Regions from separate parts of the Pueribacillus theae genome, predicted to be linked through region 2. Evidence: riboswitches for the same ligand, from Rfam matches in the RefSeq annotation. Region 2 holds a riboswitch; each other region holds the start of a gene.

Region 1 (3,600 bases), on a different contig from region 2:
CAAAGTGATGGCATCGGCCCCAGCCTTTTTAAGCGCATGCGCGCCAGTCAAATAGTTGTCTGTTGAAAGCTTTCTTGGTGAATCAAGCTCCACAATGACGGAAACCCGCTCTTTCGCTATTTCATGCAATGGTTTTTCCTTCACTTGTTTTTCTTCAATTGGAACAACTTTCATTCTTTGGCGTACCTCTTTTTTGCTGATCGGCTTCAACCCATCCAGGCCGCGGGAAATCGCTTCAATATGTTCCGGCGTAGTTCCGCAGCAGCCTCCGATGAGCCTAACCCCTTGATTTCTAAGTTGCTTTGCAGCTTGTTCAAAATAAGCAGGATTCGTTTTGTAAACGAATTGATTATCGACTAGATCTGGCAGGCTTGCGTTTGGATAAGCAGAGAGATAAACATTTTCGGATAACTGAACGGATTCCAATGATTCTGTAAGATGGTGGGGCCCAAACCGGCAGTTTAATCCAATCACATGAGCACCAGCAGATTCTAATTGTTTAAAGGCTTCGTTCAAATCTGTGCCATCTTGTAACGTACTGATTTCTTGCAGTGTTAATTGGGCAATGATTGGTAAATTCGTTTTTTCTTTTATCAATTTAATGACAAAAAGAAGTTCTTCCAAATCGTAAAATGTTTCAAGTAAAAAACCATCGAGTTTTTCTGTTAGCAATGCATTGAGCTGTTCAACGAACGCAAATGGGATATCTTCAGATGGAAAAGCATTTTGTTGAACCCCGGAAATTCCGCCAATCGTTCCGACAACAAATGTCTCTTCTTTCGCAGCTTTTCGAGCAATCTGAACTGCTTTTTGATTGATTTCTTTAACTAAATTTTCGTAGCCGTAACGGGCTAGTTTTATCCGGTTTGCAGCATATGTATTCGTTTGAATCACATTTGCTCCGGCTTCTACATATGCTTTGTGAATGTTATAGATCTCCTCTTCATGCGTTATATTTAAGTGTTCAAAACAATGATCAATACCGTGTGAATATAAAAGAGTTCCCATTGCTCCATCACCAACGAGCAGCCCATCTTTCAATTTCTCAAGAAGCGACATACCTTTCCCCCTCTTTTCTTTTACCGTGTTAATTTTCTAAAGCAGTAAAATCCAACGCTTGATTCAAATCTCTTATTAAATCTTCCACATCTTCAATCCCGACTGAAAATCTTAAAAGACGGTTACAGACTCCAATTTCATTGCGTATTTCTGCCGGTACTTCACTATGTGTTTGGGTTGTTGGATACGTAATAAAGCTTTCTACACCGCCTAGGCTTTCCGCAAAGGTAATGATTTCAAGCTTTCTTAAAAACGGATCCACCCAACTTGCATCTTTTACGCGAAATGATAACATGCCGCCTTTTCCCGGATAAAAAACATCTGTTATGCCTTCTCTGTTTTGCAAAAACTCTGCAATTGCTTTAGCATTTTGTTCATGTTTCTGCATTCTGAGTGCCAACGTTTTCATTCCCCGGAGTAGTAGCCATGAATCAAAGGCTCCTAAAGTAGCTCCAATCGCATTGTGATACTTTGCGATGTCATCAGACAGGCTTTTACCCTTTGTCACAATTAACCCCGCCAAGACATCATTATGCCCTCCTAAATATTTAGTGGCGCTGTGTACAACAATATCTGCCCCTTCTCGAATTGGTTGCTGAATAACGGGTGTGTAAAATGTATTATCAACGATCAAAAGTAAACCTTTCTCTTTTGCAAGCTTTGCGATTTCAGAAATATTGCATTCAAACATAAGGGGGTTTGTAGGGGTTTCTATAAAAATTGCCACTGTGTTTGATTGTATTTTTTTGGCAAACTGTTCATCACCGCCATGCACGTAATCAAAATCAAGTCCCCATTTTTTCCATCCTTGTTCAAATAATCGGAAGGTTCCCCCATATAAATCTCTCGAAACAAGGATGTGGTCTCCTTTTTTAAACAACGAAAAAACAGTTTGTATAGCGGCCATCCCAGAGCTGCACGCAAACCCTTGATCCCCATCTTCAAGTTGGGCAATTCCATCTTCAAGAATTTGCCGCGTCGGATTTGAAGTACGTGTGTAATCAAACCCAGTCGATTTTCCAAGCCCTTCATGACGAAAAGCTGTTGATAAGTAAATGGGCGCGCTTACTGCACCAGTGCGCTCTTCACTTCGATTCCCCAGTTGCGCCAAAATGGTTTCAATCTTTTTTGACATTGGCAATCCCCCCAAAAAAATATTAAAAAAGCCTTCTTCAAATAAGAAGAAGGCTGTTATAGACTCGTTCGCTCCTTCTTATCTTCCAAGTCACTAAAAGCTTGCTGGAATTAGCACCTTGCCTGCATGGCGGTTGCTGAGGTTTCTTCGGGCCAGTCCCTCCACCTCTCTTGATAAGAAAATGATGATATTTTATTGAATTGAATATACAACAAAATAGATTGTAATTCAAGGATTTTGTATAATTAACTAAAATTACCTTATTCAACTGTGTCAAAGGAGTTCAAAAATGAAAAAAATTTTAATTGTACATACTGGTGGAACAATCGCCATGAAAGAAAATCAGGCCGGAGGTGTTTCGATTGAAGGAAAGCATCCTTTATCATCTTTTCAAGAAAGGCTAGCATCGATTGCTTCCATCACAACGGAACACTTTTCCCAACTTCCTTCTGCTCATATTTCTCCGCAAATCGTATTAGAAGTAGCTAAAAAAATTAAGGACTTGAAAAAAAAAGAACAATTTGATGGTGTGGTCATTACACATGGAACAGACACACTTGAAGAGACGGCTTATATGCTGGATTTGCTTTTTTCACAAGACTGCCCAATTGTGCTTACGGGTGCGATGAAATCAAGTAATGAGCTTGGTTCAGATGGCCCCAGCAATTTAATGGCAGCCGTCCGTGTCGCGGGCAGCAACGAAGCAAGCGGGATGGGTGTGCTCGTTGTCATGAATGATGAAGTCCATTCAGCTAAATATGTAACGAAAACCCATACAAGCAGCATCGCTGCTTTTGAAAGCCCGCAGAACGGCCCTGTTGGAATCGTAACAAAAAAAGATGTTGTCTTTTTTTACAAACCGCTCAGTGAAGAAAATTATTCCATTGAAACAATCGAAAAGAATGTGCTTTTGTTAAAGGCATATTCTGGGATGGGATCTGAATTATTTGAGGCAATCGAACAAATTAAAATTGATGGCATTGTGATTGAAGCCATGGGACAAGGAAATCTTCCTCCCCATATCGTTCCGAGTTTGGAGAAGATGATCGCCAACGATATCCCCATTGTTCTCGTGTCAAGGAGCCAAAAAGGATTCGTACAGCCGGTCTATGACTATGAAGGAGGGGGAAAACAATTAAAGAAAAAAGGTGTCATTTTTTCCAATGGGCTATCCGGACAAAAAGCCCGGCTTAAACTTTTGATCGCACTGCAGACGACAAATGATTTCAATCAGCTAGAAAAAATTTTCGCCCTTTAACACAATAAAACAGCCATGGTTTTTCAGTAAAACCGGCTGTTTTTTTACCTTGATTCTATTTGAAAGTTTGATAAATCTTCTCCACCGAATTATCTTCCATCAAAACTTTTCCGTATTCAATGACACGGTAGCTCGTAATCGTTGAAGA
Region 2 (3,600 bases):
GCCATCGCAGAATAGCCAATCAAGCTAATCGTCGTAATTGTAATGCCGCTCACGAGGCCTGGACGCGCTTCAGGTAAAAGCACTTCTTTAATAATCATCCATGGTGTGGCGCCAGCCGCAATCGCAGCTTCAATTACCCCCTTATCAATTTCTCTTATTGATGACTCTACGATTCTAGCGAAAAAAGGAATCGCAGCGACAGACAGCGGCACAGCTGCTGCAGTCGGTCCAATCGTTGTACCGACAATTTTTTGTGTGAACGGAATTAAGGCAACGAGTAAAATAATAAAAGGGACGGAACGAATTAAGTTCACAACAGTACCAACAATCGATTTCACAATTTTGTTTTCTAAAAATAAATCTTTATCCGTTACATATAGCAAAATACCAAGAGGCAAACCAAAAATGATAGCGATACACAACGCAATCGCAACCATGTAAATCGTCTGCAAAAATGCAGTATTAATTTCTGGGATAAGCTGTATAAGTGAATCAAGCAGCATCTGCGATCACCTCCAAACTTTCTGTATGTTTTGTTATATAGTCAATCGCTTGATTAACCTCTTGCTTATCTCCTGTTACTTCCATAATAAAAATGCCTAACGGATTGTCTTTAATGTATTCAATTTTCCCGTGAAGAATATTCCCCTTCACGTTAAACTTTTTAAACACATCTGAGATTAACGCTTCTTCGGCTGAGACACCTTTAAATTGAATTTTGATTAATGTTCCTTTTCGATTTTGGCTTAGTCGCTCAGGCAACTGTAATTGCAAAACAGTTTCGATAAAATCTTTCGTGAGCGGCTGCTTAGGATTGGAAAAAAGATCATATACCAGCCCTTCTTCAATCACCCGGCCGTCTTGCATCACCGCCATCCGGTCACAAATCTCCTTCACAACCTCCATTTCGTGCGTAATGACAACGATCGTAATCCCAAGTTTTTTATTAATCGATTTAAGCAAACATAAAATCGATTTTGTCGTGCTAGGATCTAAAGCAGATGTCGCTTCATCACAAAGAAGGACTTTTGGATTGTTTGCAAGCGCTCTTGCAATGCCGACACGCTGCTTTTGTCCTCCGCTTAATTGTGCTGGGTAGTGCGAGGCCCGATCCCCTAAGCCAACAAGTTCAAGCAATTCAGTGACACGCTCGTTAAACTTTTTTTTTGGAACGCCGGCAGCCTTAAGTGCAAATGCTACGTTTTCATAGACAGTTTTTGAACTAATTAAATAGAAGTGCTGGAAAATCATTCCGATTTTCAAACGGGCTTTACGAAGTTCGCTACTGTTTAGGGTCGTCAAATTCACACCATCAACGAGAACTTCCCCACTTGTCGGCTTTTCAAGTAAATTTAAGCACCGTAAAAGAGAGCTTTTTCCCGCACCGCTGTATCCCACAATTCCGAATATCTCACCTTCCTTTACTTTCAAGGAAACATTGTTGACACCTATTGTTTTTCCTTTTTTTGTTTTGTATTCTTTAACAAGATTTCGAACTTCTATCAAAGATAACCCCCCTAAACTCTATGAAAAATAAAAAAATCCCTTCCATTTCTGAAAGAGACTCGCGTAACTAAAACAGTACGATATGTCTTATCTTTCAGAATGGAACCATTCTGCAGGAAGTAGCACCTTTCCATTTCTGGAGGTTGCCGGACGTCATTGGGCCTGTCCCTCAGTCACTCTTGATAAGTTTTTTGATAAGTGATTAACACCTATCTTAATTCCTAGTATTCTTATTGTCAATATATATTTTATAGATTTTAAATTTTTTATTTAGCAACAAAAATAATTTAGACACAGAAAAAGGATACGGAACGAACCGTATCCTCACGTTGCATCGATTACTTTACTAGTCGTCGTCGCGTTGTTTCGCGCGGGCGTTTCCGCCTTTTTCTCCTATTTCTTCATAGAAATCTCTGTCATGGTTTTCAGAGGTGGCTTCGCCGCCTTTGCGACCGATTTTTTCATAGAAATCTCTGTCATGATTTTCAGCGGTCGCTTCGCCGCCTTTGTGGCCAATTTTCTCATAAAATTCTCTATCGTGGCTTTCTGCTGTGGCTTCGCCGCCTTTACGGCCAATTTCCTGATAGAATTCTTTATCATGTGTACGGGCTGTTTCTTCTCCACCCATGCGTCCAGCTTCTTCAACACTCATTTTTCCGTCGTTATTATTCTTATCTTTTGCCATCTTTAATTCCTCCTTTAAATTAGTTTCGTGGCTTACAGTACTTTATTTACCCGGTTAATCTTAACCAAAAACATACTAGGAAGATTTGTAAACTTTGAAATGGATTTGTCATATTTTGTAACTTTTCAAAGTTACATTAATTTTGATAGAAACATGGTAGCAATTGAAAAATAGACGACTAACGAGAAAATATCATTGACTGTCGTAATAAGAGGACCAGAAGCTACCGCCGGATCGAGCTTTATTTTATATAAAATAATCGGAATGATGGTTCCTGCGAGTGTACCTAGAATCAGCGTCATAAGGAGTGATGAGCCAACGACAAAACCTAAATAAAGATTCCCTTGCCAGATGAATGCGATAAGAAAAATGAGAAAGCCGCACGTTAACCCAATAATGAGACTAACCCTAAATTCTCGAAAGATTAATTTAATGATTGTTTTCAAGTTCATCTCATCGCCCTCAGAAAGGCCACGCACGACAATAGCCAATGACTGTGTGCCTGTATTCCCTGTCATTCCGGCGATTAAAGGCATAAAAAAAGCGAGTGCGACAACTTTATCCAATGTTGCTTCAAAATGGGCGATGATGCTTCCGGAGACTAGCCCAATCAATAAAAGAGCGATAAGCCAAGGAATTCTGCGAATCGCCGCACGAAAAGGCTTCGTTCCAAAATCGATTTCTTTACTAGCCGTAGCAAATTTCCCGTAATCATCTTTGGCTTCCTCAATGGTAAGATGGAGCATGTCATCAAACGTAATGACTCCAACAAGTTTATGGTCATCGTCAACAACCGGCAGGGCCGTAAAATCATCCCGTCTTAACAATCGGGTAATTTCTGCTCTTTTTGTATTAGCGTTAATACACAGAGCATTCTTTAGCATAATGTCTTTTATGCAATCTTCCGGATTTGCCAAAACCAGGTCTTTATAAGGAATCGTCCCTTCAAATTCGCCGGATTCATTCACGACATATACATGCTCGACGCTTTCAGAGAAAAGAGCGAGCGCTCTAATTTTTTCCACTGCTTCTTTAACAGTCAATTCTTTGTCCAAGGCAATGTACCGGTTTGTCATGAGGCTTCCCGCCGAATCATCCGGGTACTCCATCATTTTCTTAATATATTCGGCATTGTTCTCTTCCATCTTCTTGAAAAAAAACTCGATATCCGCTTTGGGATAATGCCTTAGAAGGCTGGAAATGATGCTTGTATCAAGGAGCGCCAAAACTTTCGATGCTTTCTCTTTTCCGATTTTGCTCAGAAGCTCAAATTGGTGGATATGTTTCAGCTTTTGCATCATGCTTGCCAAAGCCGCGGGCTCGAGATGGTGCAGCATAGCCGCCCGATGGCGTTCAGGTATTTTTTGAAAGACCTCAGCCATGTCGTAGGGACGTTTCCCTTTTAATAA
Region 3 (3,600 bases), on a different contig from region 2:
CGCTTTGAACTTGTAATTTCCGGGCTTTTCCGATATGAAGGTAAGTTTATATGTTTGACCACTGCCTAACTGAGGAACTTCACCTTCATCAACAATCTTTCCGTTTTTCGGATTTCCTTTTTCAATCCAGTACACTTCGTATTTAACTGGACCTTGCATAGCCTCTGAGTCTTTTCCATTTTCAATTCGTGCAAAAATTTCAACTTTCTCGCCTTTACAGATGAACCCAAAATTTTTCTTGCCTTCCGGAAACTTAAGTGAACTTTTATCCCAAAAATCCCAGTCCCCCGCCTGAATCGACCCTGGCACGTTTACCGAAGAAGTAAATGCTGCGTTCGTTGTCGAGGTCACAAGTGAGAGTCCAATAAACCCCAAATAATAAATCGCAGCCAACTGAACAATGATGTAGATGCCGACATTTTTCTTTCTAAATTTTCTAAGGCGGCTTTGTCTCATCATCAAGCCTCCATGTTCGTTATTGTTTTTAGTTTTGTTCTCTTTAAAGAACATCTCGTTATGATTATATAACGAACAAATCAAATGAAAAAACAGCGAAATAGTCCGGTTTGTTCATTTAAAAGAATATATCCTTAGATTTTCTCTTAATTTCTTTACTTTTCTTACTTTTTCATTTTTCTGTTGTTCTTTATCAAGAATAATAAGCCGCCCTTTTACAGGAGCGGCTGATCGATGAATTACTCGATATCAATCATTTTTCGATTGTATTGCTTCAGATTATACTTAGGAATTTGGATTCGGAGAATGCCATTTTCGTATCTTGCTTTAATGTTTTTCGGAGAGGAAACGAGGGTTAACGGGATAAAGCGTTCTCTTCGATTAAAGAAGCGCTCTTTTCGGTAGTATTTTTCTTTTTGATTCGTTTCTTCCAGTTCCGACCTGTTTTCCGCCGTGATTTTTAAGCCGTCTGGAAACCATTCTAAATTGATTTGTTCCTTTTTCACTCCCGGTACATCTGCTTCAATAATTAAGTCCTGTCCCCTTTCATACATATCGACTTTAATTTGATGCACGAAAAAGCTTCCTAACGGATCTTCAAACCATTGATCAAAAATTGAAAACAATTCGGTGAATTTCTGATCGTTGAAAATCTTTGGAAATTTGTTTTCTTCAGTACTCATTCAGCTTTCCTCCTTACCATTTCTTTCATTGAATAATAGTTAAGTCCAAGTCAATGTATCGTATGCTTGAAAAAGAAATCGCGTTCTAAAAATAGGCATTCACCAAAAAAAGCAGCTCGGTCAACATAACCAAGCTGCTTTCAAATATTTACGCTAATCCTTTTTTTAGCGCATCCACTTTATCCGTCTTTTCCCATGGCAAGTCAACATCTGTCCTTCCGAAATGTCCGTATGCTGCCGTTTGCTTGTAGATGGGACGAAGCAGATCAAGCATCTTTATAATCCCGGCAGGCCTTAGATCGAAATTTTCTTTCACAAGCGCAACAAGTGTTTCTTCATCTACTTTTCCCGTTCCGAATGTGTTGATAGATATTGATACAGGGCTTGCGACACCGATTGCATAAGCAAGTTGGACTTCGCATGTTTCTGCCAATCCTGCGGCGACGATGTTTTTTGCGACGTAGCGGGCAGCATACGCTGCAGAGCGATCAACTTTTGTCGCGTCTTTGCCGGAGAATGCCCCCCCACCATGCCGTGCATAGCCTCCATATGTATCAACAATAATTTTTCTTCCTGTCAACCCAGAGTCTCCTTGCGGACCGCCAATAACAAATCGCCCCGTCGGGTTGATGAAATATTTCGTTTCTTCATCAATAAGTTCCGCTGGAACAACCTCTTTAATGACGTGTTCCTTCAAGTCACGGTTAATTTGTTCAAGCGTGATTTCTGGGTGGTGCTGTGTTGAGATGACGATCGTATCCACGCGAATCGGCTTGTCGTTTTCATCGTATTCGATCGTCACTTGCGTTTTACCGTCTGGGCGCAAGTATGGAACAATTTCTTCCTTTCTCACTTCACTAAGCCTTCTTGCAAGCCTATGGGCAAGTGAAATGGGAAGAGGCATTAGTTCAGGTGTTTCATTGCATGCAAATCCGAACATCATTCCTTGGTCTCCGGCACCGATGGCTTCGATCTCTTCTTCGGCCATTTTCCCTTCCCTGGCTTCCAACGCTTTGTTGACACCTTGAGCGATATCTGCAGATTGTTCGTCAATCGATGTGATTACTGCGCACGTCTCCGCATCGAATCCGTACTTCGCTCTTGTGTAGCCAATTCCTTCAATCGTTTCCCGTGCAATTCTTGGAATATCTACATAAGTAGACGTTGTAATTTCGCCAGTAATGAAGACCATGCCTGTGTTCACGATTGCTTCACATGCTACCCTTGCATCTTTGTCGCTTTTAATGATTGCATCAAGGATTGCATCGGAAATTTGGTCGCAAATTTTGTCAGGGTGGCCTTCCGTTACTGATTCTGATGTAAATAGTCGACGCTTTTTAGCCATCATCATACCTCCATATGGTGTTTAAAGCGAAAGCCTTCGTTTTTTCTATAAGAGGTTGTTCAAAAAGCCGTTGTCCTTCTTTTTAAACAAGCACTATAAGAGAAAATAAAAAAACCTTTTCCACAAAACATGAGGAAAAGGTCATCCGTTATTTGCCTTTCGCCTCTTATCTGTCAGGTTAGCACCTTCTCACTCCAAAAGTGTAGGTTGCCGGGTTTCATTGGGCCTGTCCCTCCGCCATCTCGGGATAAGAGTATCCGTTGACATTCATCGTAACCTAGTTTATTTTTAAAGTCAACTGCATACTTTTACATCATTTTTCAAAAAATAGTAAGAACCCATTTGGGCGTTAATGTAGTATACTATTTAAAAACTCACTAAAAATTCTTCCTTTTTTTCGATTTTCGTTCCTATTTTTTATAAATTTAGTTTGATTTAGAATAGACTAATTCAAGATATATGTTATACTAATTCTACATTATTCAATCTTACGAACGGAACGCGCCGTTTTTGAGCTTCCGATTTGATACAACACTAAATTAAAAGGATGGTTATGTAAATGAACACCACTCATGTTACTTCAACGCTTCTCGATGAGATTCTAAAAAAAGAAGTGACTCTTAAAGATTTATCAACTCCTCAACTTGTTGAAAAAGTACTTGAGAGAAAAGAAGGAAAGTTAACATCGACTGGAGCTGTTCAAGTAACGACCGGAAAATATACAGGACGTTCTCCGAAAGATAAATTTATCGTTCAAGATCCGTCTGTTATCGATAAAGTTGACTGGGGAAGCGTGAACCAGCCAATTAGCCCTGAGAACTTCGAAAAGCTATATGGAAAAGTGTTAAACCATTTAAACCAAAAAGAAGAGCTCTTCCTTTTCCGCGGGTTTGCAGGGGCTGATAAAACATACCGCATGCCGATTGCTGTCCTTAATGAATATGCTTGGCACAACTTGTTCGCTAGACAATTGTTTATCCGTCCAGAACAAGAAGAGCTTGCTAGCCATCAAGCTGAATTTACCGTTATATCTGCTCCAAACTTTAAAGCTGATCCCGCGGTTGATGGAACGAATTCCGAAACGTTTATTATTATTTCTTTTGAAAAGCGCATCGT

The links. A riboswitch is a leader RNA that binds a small molecule or an ion and turns the genes downstream of it on or off. The one in region 2 is predicted to bind S-adenosylmethionine.
Region 1: linked by a shared signal. The riboswitch ahead of DCC39_RS06240 (methionine biosynthesis PLP-dependent protein) and the one ahead of DCC39_RS11745 (methionine ABC transporter ATP-binding protein) in region 2 are both predicted to bind S-adenosylmethionine.
Region 3: linked by a shared signal. The riboswitch ahead of metK (methionine adenosyltransferase) and the one ahead of DCC39_RS11745 (methionine ABC transporter ATP-binding protein) in region 2 are both predicted to bind S-adenosylmethionine.

Annotation. Positions count from the first base shown of each region.
Region 1 is NZ_QCZG01000009.1:59,436-63,035, forward strand. It holds gene DCC39_RS06235 (bifunctional homocysteine S-methyltransferase/methylenetetrahydrofolate reductase) at 1-1,059, opposite strand, end outside; gene DCC39_RS06240 (methionine biosynthesis PLP-dependent protein) at 1,088-2,194, opposite strand; SAM riboswitch class I at 2,270-2,374, opposite strand; gene DCC39_RS06245 (asparaginase) at 2,484-3,452, shown strand; gene DCC39_RS06250 (genetic competence negative regulator) at 3,508-3,600, opposite strand, start outside.
Region 2 is NZ_QCZG01000024.1:14,799-18,398, forward strand. It holds gene DCC39_RS11740 (methionine ABC transporter permease) at 1-503, opposite strand, end outside; gene DCC39_RS11745 (methionine ABC transporter ATP-binding protein) at 493-1,506, opposite strand; SAM riboswitch class I at 1,591-1,695, opposite strand; gene DCC39_RS11750 (KGG domain-containing protein) at 1,853-2,191, opposite strand; gene mgtE (magnesium transporter) at 2,323-3,600, opposite strand, start outside.
Region 3 is NZ_QCZG01000039.1:14,894-18,493, forward strand. It holds gene tapA (amyloid fiber anchoring/assembly protein TapA) at 1-456, opposite strand, end outside; gene DCC39_RS15170 (Hsp20/alpha crystallin family protein) at 696-1,139, opposite strand; gene metK (methionine adenosyltransferase) at 1,288-2,484, opposite strand; SAM riboswitch class I at 2,648-2,738, opposite strand; gene pckA (phosphoenolpyruvate carboxykinase (ATP)) at 3,044-3,600, shown strand, end outside.